3 regions of the Brevibacillus halotolerans genome follow, and region 2 is predicted to be linked to each of the others. Evidence: predicted binding sites of a transcription regulator. Region 2 holds the regulator's gene; each other region holds the start of a gene.
The links. Region 2 encodes LexA, which represses DNA repair genes until DNA is damaged. Its sites were predicted from a motif close to CGAACATATGTTCG; they were not measured.
Positions count from the first base shown of each region.

Region 1: the regulator LexA is predicted to act here: its motif matches at 2,098-2,111, upstream of O0550_RS19200 (carbohydrate kinase).
Region 3: the regulator LexA is predicted to act here: its motif matches at 1,276-1,289, upstream of O0550_RS23640 (YolD-like family protein).

Region 1 covers NZ_JAPTNK010000018.1:16,344-20,558, forward strand. Annotated here, with positions in the region: gene O0550_RS19185 (Cof-type HAD-IIB family hydrolase) at 1-425, shown strand, start outside; gene O0550_RS19190 (hypothetical protein) at 488-1,048, opposite strand; gene O0550_RS19195 (DeoR/GlpR family DNA-binding transcription regulator) at 1,129-1,920, opposite strand; gene O0550_RS19200 (carbohydrate kinase) at 2,128-3,222, shown strand; gene O0550_RS19205 (pseudouridine-5'-phosphate glycosidase) at 3,219-4,139, shown strand.
Region 2 covers NZ_JAPTNK010000003.1:369,236-373,450, forward strand. Annotated here, with positions in the region: gene O0550_RS06735 (hypothetical protein) at 1-242, shown strand, start outside; gene crcB (fluoride efflux transporter CrcB) at 315-695, opposite strand; fluoride riboswitch at 755-814, opposite strand; gene O0550_RS06745 (DUF896 domain-containing protein) at 873-1,061, opposite strand; gene yneA (cell division suppressor protein YneA) at 1,140-1,523, opposite strand; gene lexA (transcriptional repressor LexA) at 1,683-2,303, shown strand; gene O0550_RS06760 (DUF456 domain-containing protein) at 2,680-3,168, opposite strand; gene O0550_RS06765 (hypothetical protein) at 3,519-3,932, shown strand; gene O0550_RS06770 (aminoacyl-tRNA deacylase) at 4,071-4,215, opposite strand, start outside.
Region 3 covers NZ_JAPTNK010000034.1:6,011-10,225, reverse strand. Annotated here, with positions in the region: gene O0550_RS23645 (hypothetical protein) at 660-986, shown strand; gene O0550_RS23640 (YolD-like family protein) at 1,309-1,647, shown strand; gene O0550_RS23635 (DUF5412 family protein) at 2,046-2,393, shown strand; gene O0550_RS23630 (hypothetical protein) at 2,622-2,933, shown strand; gene O0550_RS23625 (hypothetical protein) at 3,552-3,872, shown strand; gene O0550_RS23620 (ArdC family protein) at 3,931-4,215, shown strand, end outside.

The sequences.
Region 1 (4,215 bases), on a different contig from region 2:
TTTTGGACGTAATTTATGGTGAACTACAATTGGCTAAGCCTTCTCTTGACCCTGATTTTTATAAGAAAAATCCAATTTATCAAAGCATTATCTTCTGCGCACCTGAGCTTGCTAAGGAGTATATGGAACGCTTCCCTCAATTTGGCTTTATTCATTGGCATGATTATGCCTTAGATATTATTCCATTGGGCAGCTCCAAAGCAGTCGGCATCCAAAAAATGCTGGAACACGGTCATTTTTCCCTTGAGCACACCTATGCCTTTGGTGATGGCTTAAACGATCTAGAAATGCTGGAAACCGTTGGACATGGTGTAGCCATGGGCAATGCCGTTTTGGAAGCAAAACAAAAAGCTCGTTATGTAACAGCAAGCTGCAATGAGGATGGGATTTCCAAAGGTCTCTCTATGTTAGGATTACTAGACTAATTGATTAAAAAAAGCTTCCTAAAAAAGCCGTTTTCTCTTTATACAGAAAACGGCTTTTTCTCCTATTGTCTTGTTACCTGTTTTATTTTATCCATCATCTGATTCGGTGTTAGTCCGTTTAATTCAGAAATTCCAGATCCCTCTAGAGCCACCGTTTTGCCCCCAAAAACAGGGTAGATTCCTTGCCATTTTTCTACGGTTGTGTAGGTATTGGAATCCATTTTTTTTAAGAATAAAAAATATTCACCATCCCCAAGTGCCCCTGGATACTGTAAATTTAAAGGGTCTCCTGCATCAGGCTTAGGCTCCAATCCATAAAATACAAGCCGGACTTGTCTCCCTACGCTCCCCTTCAGTGTTGCTTTTACTTGAAAGGTTTGTGTATATTTGACAACTTTTCTTCCTTGTACAGTTTGATTCGTCGCTTGTTCATGAACAGCCTCCAATGCTGTGGCACGAATGATTGCCTGAGAAGCATTGGTTAGTTCCTTGACAGAACTAAATTTTATTTCATTTTGGATCACCTGTACGTGCTGTGCCTCCTGAATAGATCTCCCCGTATCTGCGCCCCATTCTGTGTATCCGATCATTAATACCGTAAGCATCCAACTGCTGTACCACATGTTGTGCCTCCTGAACTTCATGTTTGCTGTTATTATGTGTTAGGACAGTATGAATATATACGATAGTTCTATGTAACCGGTTACACCCTAGAAGCATTTACCCATTGAACCTGCCATTCTTGATATTTATCTGCCCATTCCTCAGGTATTTCGCTATCACAAATAACTGTCTGAATGTCTTTTATATCTGCAATCTTATAAAAAGTCTGTAATTCCAATTTAGCCTGATCACACAGCACAATGCATTCCTTTGAATTCTCCATAAATTTGCGAACCAAAAAAGCTCGTTCGGCATCATGATGGCTCATTCCTTTTTGTAAGGATAATCCATCTACACACAGGAAAGCCTTATCTGCATGGAAATATTCCATCATTTTTTCTGTCATCAAGCCGCATACACGTGCATGCTTTTGATGGACCTTTCCACCTAAAAAGTAGATATCTCCTGTAAATTCGTCCTTTTTCTCCTGAAGAAAAAAGGCTTGCAGTAATCGCACAGAGCAAGTAATGATCGTCACGTCTTGTTTTTCTAATAAGTAGGGCAACATATATAGTGAAATGATCCCATCATCTAGAGCTACACTTTCCCCATGCTGCACCAAATTTGCTGCTGTCTGTGCAATATCTTTTACGCTGCTATAACAAACTTCTGAGTCGTCTTTATAAGAAAGCAGCTCGATGTCTCCGCTTACTTTGACGGCTCCCCCATACACCCGCCTGAGCCTCTGCTCTTGTTCTAGCTCTTCTAAATACCGACGTACGGATTCTGAAGAGACTTGTAGCTTTTCTACTAGCTCAGTTGTTTTTACTTTTCCTTCTTGTTGTAGTAGTTCTAAGATGAGCTCCTTTCTTTCCTCTCCCACTAATGACACACGAACCGCCCCTTTTTCGCCTCTTTTTGCTATTGTAACCCAACTTTTGTTTTTCAGATAGACTTTTGCTTAGATCATGGAGAAACTCTTACTAAAAATAGCCGACAAGCACTTTTGTAAATGTTTTCTCCTATCATACTTGATAAACAAACACTTTACAAACTTTTGTTTAAGTGATAAACTTTTGTTTGAAAGGAGGAGTGTCACATGGATAAAGAACAACAAATCTTGCACTATATCCGTTTGAATCCCTTCATCAGTCAACAAGAATTAGCCAATAAAATGGGAATTTCCCGCTCAGCCGTAGCAGGGTATATTGCCACTATGATGAAACAAGGCCAAATCAAAGGAAGAGCCTACATTTTAAAAGAAGAAGCTTCCATCACTTGCCTTGGGGGAGCCAATCTGGATCGCAAAGCTCGCAGCAAACAACAAGTCAAACTGCACTCTTCCAATCCAGTTAGCATCTCTCAATCATGTGGAGGAGTAGCCCGAAACATTGCTGAAAATTTGGGACGCCTTGGTTGCGTTACCTCTCTTATTACTAGCGTAGGCAATGACAAAGAGGGTGAATGGGTTCTTGCAGAAACCAAACAGCATGGGGTAGATGTTAGTCAATCCTGGATGCTCTCCTCTGAACAAACGGGTACCTACACAGCGCTACTAGATGTAGATGGTGAAATGTTCGTTTCCCTAGCAAACATGGATATTTATGAAAAAGTAACAACTGAGATGATCGCAGAGAAATGGGCTCATATCGTCGCTTCCGACATTGTGCTTCTAGATACGAACCTCCCTGAGGACGTGTTGGCATACATGATCAAACGCTGTCACGATGAGAACATTACTTTGTATATTGATCCAGTCTCTTCAGCGAAAGCCAAGAAATTACCCGAATCTCTCATGGGCGTCACAAGTATTTTGCCTAACCAGGAAGAAGCTGAGATTCTTTCTGGCATGAAGATTAACAATGTAGAGGATGTAAAAACAGCTTGCCAGTTCATTCGCAAACGCGGCGCTCTCAATGTCATCGTAACCATGGGTGAACAAGGTATTTTTGTTTCTTCCCCTGAACACGAGGTTTTACTTCCACCATATCCAGTGGATGTTGTAGATGTCACCGGTGCTGGTGATGCCTTTGCCTCGGGTCTGTTGCATGGTGTTCTACACGGTGAAGAGCTTTTAGACGCTTGTCGGTTAGGTCTTGCTGCATCAGCTCTGACATTGGTCACAGAACAATCTGTCTCTCCCGAATTACAGCCGGAAAAACTATATCAGTTCGTAAAGGAGAATGCACAATGAAAAACTACTTAACTTTTACTGAAGAGGTTGCACATGCTCTAGAAAATAAATTACCGATCGTCGCTTTAGAAACAACTATTATCTCTCATGGCATGCCGTATCCGCAGAACATGGAGATGGCGAAAAAGGTTGAGCAAATCATTCGCGATAACGGTGCTGTGCCAGCTACGATTGGTATCATGGATGGTAAAATTAAAATTGGTCTTACTGATCAAGAACTAGAAGAATTCGCTACTAACAAATCCGTCGAGAAAGTAAGCCGCCGTGATTTCCCTTATATCCTTGCATCAGGTAAAATCGGAGCGACCACTGTTGCCGGCACGATGATTGCTGCTGAACTAGCTGGAATTGAAATGTTTGCTACAGGTGGTATTGGTGGGGTTCACCGCGAAGGAGAGGTTACGTGGGACGTATCTGCTGACCTAACGGAATTGGCGAATACTAGCGTAGCCGTGGTATGCGCAGGTTGCAAATCAATCCTTGATATCGGACGTACATTAGAATACTTAGAAACCCAAGGGGTACCGGTTGTTGGATACAAAACAGACGAATTCCCTTCCTTCTACTCCCGTAAGAGCGGCTACGGCGTTGACTTTAAATTGGACACGCCTGATACAGTAGCTTCCGTGATGGATACAAAATGGAAGCTAGGTATGCAGGGTGGAATGGTCATCTCCAACCCTGTACCAGAAGAATCTGCTCTTCCATACGATCAGATTGAAGCAGCGATCCAACAAGCACTTGCTGAAGCGAAGGAAAATAATATCGCTGGCAAAAAAGTAACACCATTCCTACTTTCAAAAGTAAAAGAACTAACTGCTGGCAAAAGCTTAGAAACGAACATCGCACTTGTATATCACAACGCAGAGGTAGCAGCTAAGATTGCCGTTGAATACAAAAAGAAACAAAAGCAATAAGTTATCCACATCTAGTTAAATTTGTTGTAAACCATCTTGTTATAAACTCCTGACTATTTTAAAAAGGCAGTTCCAA
Region 2 (4,215 bases):
TGGCATTTGCATTTGTTGAGGAGCTTCTAACAGTTGAAGAATTACGTAAGCGGACAATGGAGGAACGTGGTTTAAAAACTCAGTCATTAAATGATCTGGAAGCTATTAATAAACAAATGAAAGCAAGTGCATCAAGTTCTGATGCGTTTGAATTAATGCTTAAGCTTCCAGATCTATGGCCAGTACTCAGTGATCCAGATAAAAGCAAAATGATAAGAACTATTTTTCACCATAGTTGTTAACACACCATTTACAAAAGTAGTGGCTAGAAGAGGTACACCATTGCCAGCTTCAATTGAAAGGATTAAGTACAACTAACTCTTTTTCGTTTTCCATTTGATATGAAAGCCAAGCCATACCATCAGTAAACCACCCCATAGACTAGCCAGTACATAGCAAATGGCAAGTACATATTGATGCTGATGCCAAAGGGTAAGTGTCTCTACACTAAAAGTCGAAAAGGTCGTGAAAGAACCAATAAACCCTGTTCCTACTCCTAAGGTAAACCAAGCAGGCAGTTGATTTCGGGTTAAGAGATATTGATTGAGAGCTCCCAATCCGATACAGCCTATGAAATTGACTACTAGCGTACCTAAAGGAAATGAGAGCTCCCACCAGCCCGCTGTCCATGCTCCTACTAAATATCGGAATACAGCCCCCAACATTCCTGATAGTCCAACAATTAAAAAAGACATGCATTCTCTCCTTTTCCACTATTTTTCACATATATACAAACAAACTCCTACCAGTAATATTACTGGTAGGAGTCATTAGCCTATTGGCGCTTAGGGCGAACTCCATCGCCTCTATTTACTTGTAAAAACCTGTTTCACAGCACTAGTGCTACGGATCATTTGGAAAAATCACATAGACTAGTGTTTAGGTTCCTCATCCTCTACATAACGGATCGAATCTAAACTAGATTTCAAGGAAGCCTTCATAGCATCAATGTATTTTTGACGAAGAACTTGTTGCTCCGTTTTTTCTTCTGGAGTTAAGCCAACACCCTTCGATTTCTTGGCTAATTCATTAATACGTTTTACTTCTGCATCAGTAACCAATGGTGATACCTCCTCAACTAACTTCTCTTTATTATAACACAAGACCAAAGGAGAGGAGATATAAATTATGGCTCCCGCTTATCGGTATACTGGAATAGCTAGATTATTTCCTGCATAAATCATGGGGCTATCTAACTGATTTTGTTTCATGATCTCATCCATTAGCTCTCTGGCTGATAGTCCAGATTCCTGTTGATAAGCTTGTGCAATACTCCACAGCGTATCACCTGGCTGAATTGTAATGACTATAGCTGCCTGCTGTGTATGGGGAGCCGCAATAGCCACCTTCTCTTTTCCAAAAATCATGCTGCCTGCTGCAAGGGATACTATGATCAGCAATAACGTTACGATTGCTTGCCCTCGCGTTATCCCTTTTCTATGATGTACCAATGTGTTCTTACTCGTCATTGTTTTTGTTTTATCTTTATATAGATTCTGACAATTGCTAGATTGTACCATCATTATCATCACCCTCGCAAACGTTTGTTCTCATTTGATAACATCATCATAATGCGAACAAATATTCCTGTCAAGCAAAAGAATCGAACTAATGTTTGTCGAACGCAAATTCTCATGGTATAATGTAGAAAATATCTGGATCGAGAGAATGAGGTGTTCGAAATGTCCAAACTCTCCAATCGCCAACAAGCGATCATTGATTTTATTCGTAAGGAAGTAAAAGATAAAGGTTATCCCCCGTCTGTTCGAGAAATCGGTGAAGCCGTAGGACTAGCTTCCAGTTCCACTGTTCACGGTCATCTCGCAAGACTTGAAAAGAAAGGATTAATCCGCCGCGATCCTACTAAGCCACGTGCCATTGAATTATTGGACGAGACTCGTCTACAGGACGATTATGAAAGCTCCATCGTTCGAGTACCAGTGGTTGGTAAGGTAACGGCAGGTCAACCTATTACAGCTATTGAACAGGTGGAAGAATATTTTCCATTGCCAGAAAACATCGTTACGTCTGACAATGTGTTCATGTTGCGCGTTATGGGAGAGAGCATGATCGAAGCAGGCATTTTAGATGGCGATTATGTAATTGTCCGCCAACAAAATGTAGCTAACAACGGGGATATCGTGGTAGCCATGACCGAAGAGGATGAAGCAACTGTAAAACGTTTCTTTAAAGAGAAAACCCACTTCCGTCTACAACCGGAAAACTCACAGCTTGAACCAATCATTTTAGATAATGTGACGATTTTAGGTAAAGTAATTGGCGTTTACCGCCTTTTCCACTAGTGCATTGGATTTTTAACTTCTCACGTGCTTACACGTACAAACTCTTGGTGAGGATCATACTCGCCAAGAGTTTTTTACTACTCAAATTTATTGTTTGTAACGGTTTATTTTATGCCCCACTCTACCTATCTCCTTGATACCTTTCGTGTTTCTCCTACTACTGGACTTATATTTAGGTGTAAATTAACCTCATAGCCACTTAAAACAGTGTTTCTTTTTAGCAAATCTTCAAACAAGTCTTCTCTAATTCTGATGTGTAAACACAAATAAACCGAGATTGCCGGTTTCCCTACAGGAAATGATAGAGAATTTGACAATCTCGGTTTTATGGAATGGATCAACACTCAAAATCCAATGTAACGATCCACAATAAGCTTTACCAAGCAACAATAAAGAACCAGATAATCATGATGAGTTGGATAGAGATTTTCATAATGACACTGCTAAAGAAACCTATAAGACTTCCTATCGCTATCTTAAAAGCTCGTTCTGCCGGTTGTTTTTGCATCAGCATTTCAATTAATAATACAAATACAAATGGGAGAATAATCATACCAAATGGCGGAAACGTAAGTACACCAATAATAACACCTAATATTGACCCGATTGCTGATGCTTTTGAGCCACCATATTTTTTAACAAAGTACATATTAGTCAATAGGTCAGCACCAAATAACACCACACTCAAAATCCCCATTCCCCACCAGAAGGAAACCGGTAAACCTGCTCCAGGCTCTGCAATCGCGAATTGATATAGTAAAAAACCGCCCCATAACATAATCGTATCAGGTAACACTGGGAAGAAAATACCAGCAATACTTACACCGAATAGAAGTATAACAATCAACCATAATAAAACATCCATGTTTAACCCCCCTCTTTGTTGCATCTGACCCGTTTTCTATATGTACGTTTCAGTGCCCTCCTACGTTTCATTTTTACTTAGGAGTTTCCTTTTCTTGTTTGCGAAACGTGTCTTTTCCTGCATATACATGATCCCGCTCTTTTTATGATCTCATTTTTAGCAAAGCCTGACCTATTTATCTATAGCGCTCTTTTACCAGTTCCTTTTTCCACTTCATACAGGCAAAAGGACAGCAAGAAAAAGGTATATGGATAACAGGAAAAATATAACATTTAGAGAAATTAATACTATATACTAAATTATCCCCGCTTCAAGTCTGTATATCCTATTTCGGAAAGGAAGGTTACAAGATGCACAAAATCGTTTGTTCTTTATTAGCAGTACCACTTGTTTTCTTACTGTACTCGACTAGCTACGCGGCTTTAGATAAGCATATCACAACAAAAGTAACGATTAGTAGTAATGCTTACAGCCAATATTCTATTCCATTTGCACTAACGGTAAAGGAATGGGATAGAGGTTATGGGGAAGCTGGTGTTACAGGCCCTTTTTTCCTTGCGAAAGGCGGTAGCGTAACGGTTACGTTTGATAAGAAAGTAGATTCATTGGGCTGGTATCTACTGAATGCAAATACCTACGGAGCTGAAAAAATCTACCCAAAAGGCTCTACTGTAACCGTCCCACGACATTCGCATTGGATTGTTATTCTGCAAAACGCTAGCATAAAACCTGTTCCTATTACAGGCAACGTGACGATTCACTAGTCTTTTTATCACGTTATCACGCAACACCTTCACTGATCAGTATCAGCTCTTTCATCCACTGCATTCCCTAAAAATTGGTGTAGGAGAATGGGCTGTCGTATGCGAGGAAATGCCTTAATGCTAGCTGTACCGCATCGCCTATTTTCTTACACGCATCAATTTTCCGCTATTTAATCTTACTAAATCTTCTACCTTTATTTTCACTAATGAATGAGGAGAGCCTCCTCCCGTATAAACATACTCTAATTCTGTTATTTTCGGATCAACCAAAAAAATCGCCTCA
Region 3 (4,215 bases), on a different contig from region 2:
AACTTAATTTTAAACTGAACACCTAGACGTGGGCTTGTTTCAAACTGTCTACTTGACAGGGGTAAGACCAATTTAGACCGTTGAGGGCTTTCTCTTTGTTTTTGTAGTGGTAATCTGGGCAATTCTATTTTTTTCTTTGGTCTGCTATTACTTTTATAGTAAAAACCAAAATTAAAGTAATAACAAAAAAATTGTTTGAATGTTCCATCGTTACTTGTTGCCAAACTAAAATTGAAATAAGAAGCAAAGAGAAAACAATATAGGCAATGTTTTTTGAAAAAACAGACTTTAGCAGTAATAAAGTTACAATAGCACCTATCAATATAATAAACAGCATTATACTAAATACACCGAATAAGATAAGTCAGCACCCCTCTGTAATACATTGATGGAGTAGTGTATGTTGATTTTATCAATATTTTACCATTCACCTTTAGGATTTGTCGATATTGTAAAATAGCCCTCCGAGTAGGGAGCTTTGATTATTTGTAAAGATGAGCATTAAATGTAACTCGAAAAAATAGGGAAATACCAAAAAGCAAATATTTGAAATAAAGTTTTATTTTGTATATTAGTGCAGTATATTGTTAATAGGTCAAGGCTAATTTTAAGTCTTACACCGTAGCCATGGAAAATAATAATTGAAAGGATGATTAATAGTGTCGATTACAAAAAAGGATAAAGGTAAAAATATGGGGGAAACAAACAGCAAGCTAAGAAGAGAAATAAAGGATGACATTATAGATCAAATTGAGACAATTGGTGAGGTTAGGAGAAAGCAGGATAGCATTTTAACATCTCCCAATTTCCATTTAGATTCTAAGGAACTTGAGCATGGTCAATTTAAAGTTGAAATTCAGTATAAATCAGGGACTAAACAAACCGTTTCTGTAGTACTTGTAAATCCAACAGCACAAAATGTTAATGAATTAAGGGAGGCATTAGAATTAAGTTTGAAAGATGGTTACATATATGAAGTGGCTTAATGTTAAATAGTTAAGGTAGAGTCATTGTTTTGTTTCCACTCACTCCTTAGGTCGACATTTCCTTTTACTGCCTACTATCTGTTATGTGTGAGTACAAGGATAAATCTTAAAAAGATTACTAATGTTAGGGACAAGTGATAGAAGAAACTTCCGGCGCAAATAAGCGAATAGGCTTAATAAAATCAAGATAAGTTAGGCTCTCTGACGGAATTTAAACCATTGGAGGGCTATTTTTATTACAAACATGTAATTTTACCCATTGCATTATATCCTCTCCATCAATAAAATAGGAACATACATTCGTATTTAAGGAGATGTTTTCATGGCTAGTAAAATACTTGATCCGCTTGTAACAAAATTCATTTTGCCCGAACACGCCGAGATGATACGTCAGCATCACGAGGATAAGAAACTGATCGAGAAACCGATCATTGAAGAGGATGAGCTAGCCGAATTTTGCTACAGGATATCTGACTCACGACAGTATGATTATGCTCTTACTATTAGCTGGTGGAAAGAGACCAGAGGGGCTAAAGGAGTAATTGAATCTGCTTGGGGGTGGGTAGATAAGTTTGATTTAATGTTTAAACAAATCAAATTAAAGAACGATGAGGATTTCTGGTGGATACCTGTAGAAGATGTGATTAGTGTAGAAACCTAAGCAATAACTTTTTGCATCTAAATGGAATGTATTTCGAGTGAGAACTGGGATACGGCACCCCCCTAATTACATTTTGGGGGTGCAAAAATTCATTTGTTTTACCGACCTTAGTTTATAAGTCTTTAACTACTCATTGGTTTAAATCTGTTTATCAGGGGCAAAGTCTCCAGGATGAATGAAAGCGAAGTCTTCTACATAGCACGATTTCTCATCTCGATCCATCCAACGATCTGAATGTTATCGGAGTAATGCAAGTAAATTCCCAGTTTATGAGATCCATTTACCTGGAGGAACAAGGATAAAGCCGCCACCCTTAACGGATAAGCAAAAAGGGGTTGTGCATTTTATAGAGAATATGGTAATTGCGAAGTATTACATAATAAAGGGAGGGAAGGGCTATGAATATTCTACTCAAAAGGTTTCTTATAATATTAATTTCTATAATAGTGTTTCTATCTCTAATTGTATACTTTGCATTCTATTCTACTTTATTTCTACAAAAGGGCGATTTACTGAAAGAGGTGTCTTCTCCAAATAATACATATACTGCAAAGGTCTATCGCTTTGGGGATGAAGGTGGGCTGAGAGTTGATGTAAATGTTGGCTTTTTTAGTGACAAGCTTATTTATTGGAGCTGGAAAGAAGCAAATACCGATGTAAAATGGACAGACGACATTCATATAAAAATAAATGGTAGATTACTTGATGTTAGAACAGATAAGTTTGACAAAAGGTTAATGGATTAAGATAATATTGAGGCATTTTTGCTAGTAGGTACAACAATGAACAATTTACTAAGGGTGTTTCTTGCAATGTCTATTCTTTACTTACATTGTTTTTGAAACTATAGTGTTAACCCCGTTGGTATGACGGCAAAGTCATTAAGAATTTCATGATAAGAGAGGACCCTATATTTTGTGGATTATTTATTTAGGATGAATCTCGATAAGATATTTTAAAGGAGTAAATAACAAGTGGAAACTCTTCCAAATTGGTTTTGGATTATATATTACTTATTTTTGTTAGCAACATTAAAAACGGCTTTATCCAGCCTTGTTAAAAAACAGGTTTTAAGAATAGTATCTAGTTTTACAATTATTTTTGTGTGTACGATTCCCTTTATAGGTTTAATTCATAGTATTGAAAGACAAGATGGATTAAATGAGTTTGAATATTTTAGAGGTCAATTACAACAAGAAGAGATGTGGACTATTTATTCAATAGTAGGATACGTATACCTACTTGTGTGGTGGGGGCTAGTAATCAGAAAAGAAAAGATTAATTAATATATTGAATAACATATCTTGAAATCAGTTGCTTCACTGCTTGAATTAAATCTTTCTTTATTAAAGGGTAAAGATATGTAATGTAGTCAGCAGCCGGATTCTCTTCTTGAAGATCAGAGAGATATTTAGTCACTTTAACATAACCAGCAAGGTATCAAATTTACTCCATGAAGAGTAGAATATTGGTTTAACATCAACAAATATATTTACAGGTAGTTGGCCCTATACTATAATGTATTCAAATTCTATTTGTTTTTTTTGGCCATCTTACCAGTTGAAAAACTTGTAAGTACTGAGCAGTTAACCAAAATAAATCAGCTCTTTGTGAGCACATGTACCCAATATGGGTCTATGTGTTCATAAAGAGCTTTTTTTGTTGTTTATACATTAAAAAAGAGCACTCGAAGTGTAAATGATTAGTCAGCTGAAATGTTGAAGCAAAATAGATCAGCAACTTAATACTAGATATGAGGATGTGGTGTTCTTAGAGGTACTACAAGTAAATAATTAGTGGTTACATGTAAACTTCCCACGCTATTAATCAGCTAATTCAAGAATTAAAAATACTAAAAAACAATATATATCAAAAAAATTCTCAAAACTAAAGGAGTTCATTACATGAAAAATCAATTAGCGCATTGTTACATTGACACTAATACTAGCAGTATTCAATGTACGACGTATGAACTTATTCAAAATAAATTGGTTCAAATACGTAGTAAAGAATACCAAGATCTAAAGAAGGAGTTTTATGCTGAAAAAAATAAAATGAGAGCGATACTGAATGAAGGTGGTTGTTTTCTTTACATGAATAATCCAGTCATGAGAGAAACAGCTAAGCTAATGAAGAGGTATCTAAGTTGTTTAGAAAAGATGAATAAATGCAAGGCAAGAATGAATCAAATTGAAAAAGAGATAAACCAACTAATTAAACGATAAGAGAAAGATCCCTTACTTTGATGTAAGGGATCTTTCTCTTTAAAGGGAGAGGTATTAGATGAGTAAGGTATACGGGATTATAACAAATAAAATCATAAAATTATTAGAAGAAGGAGTTGTCCCATGGAGAAAGCCTTGGAACTCAATTGGATTGGCTGTTAATTGGGTTACTCAAAAACCTTATAGGGGAATAAATACCATGCTACTTGAGCCTGGGGAATATGCCACAAAAAAACAAATCAAAAATGCTGGAGGTAAAATAAAAGAAAAGGAAAAAGGACATATGATTGTTTTTTGGACATGGTTAGATGTTAATGACGATGAAGAAAGTAATGCCGATCTT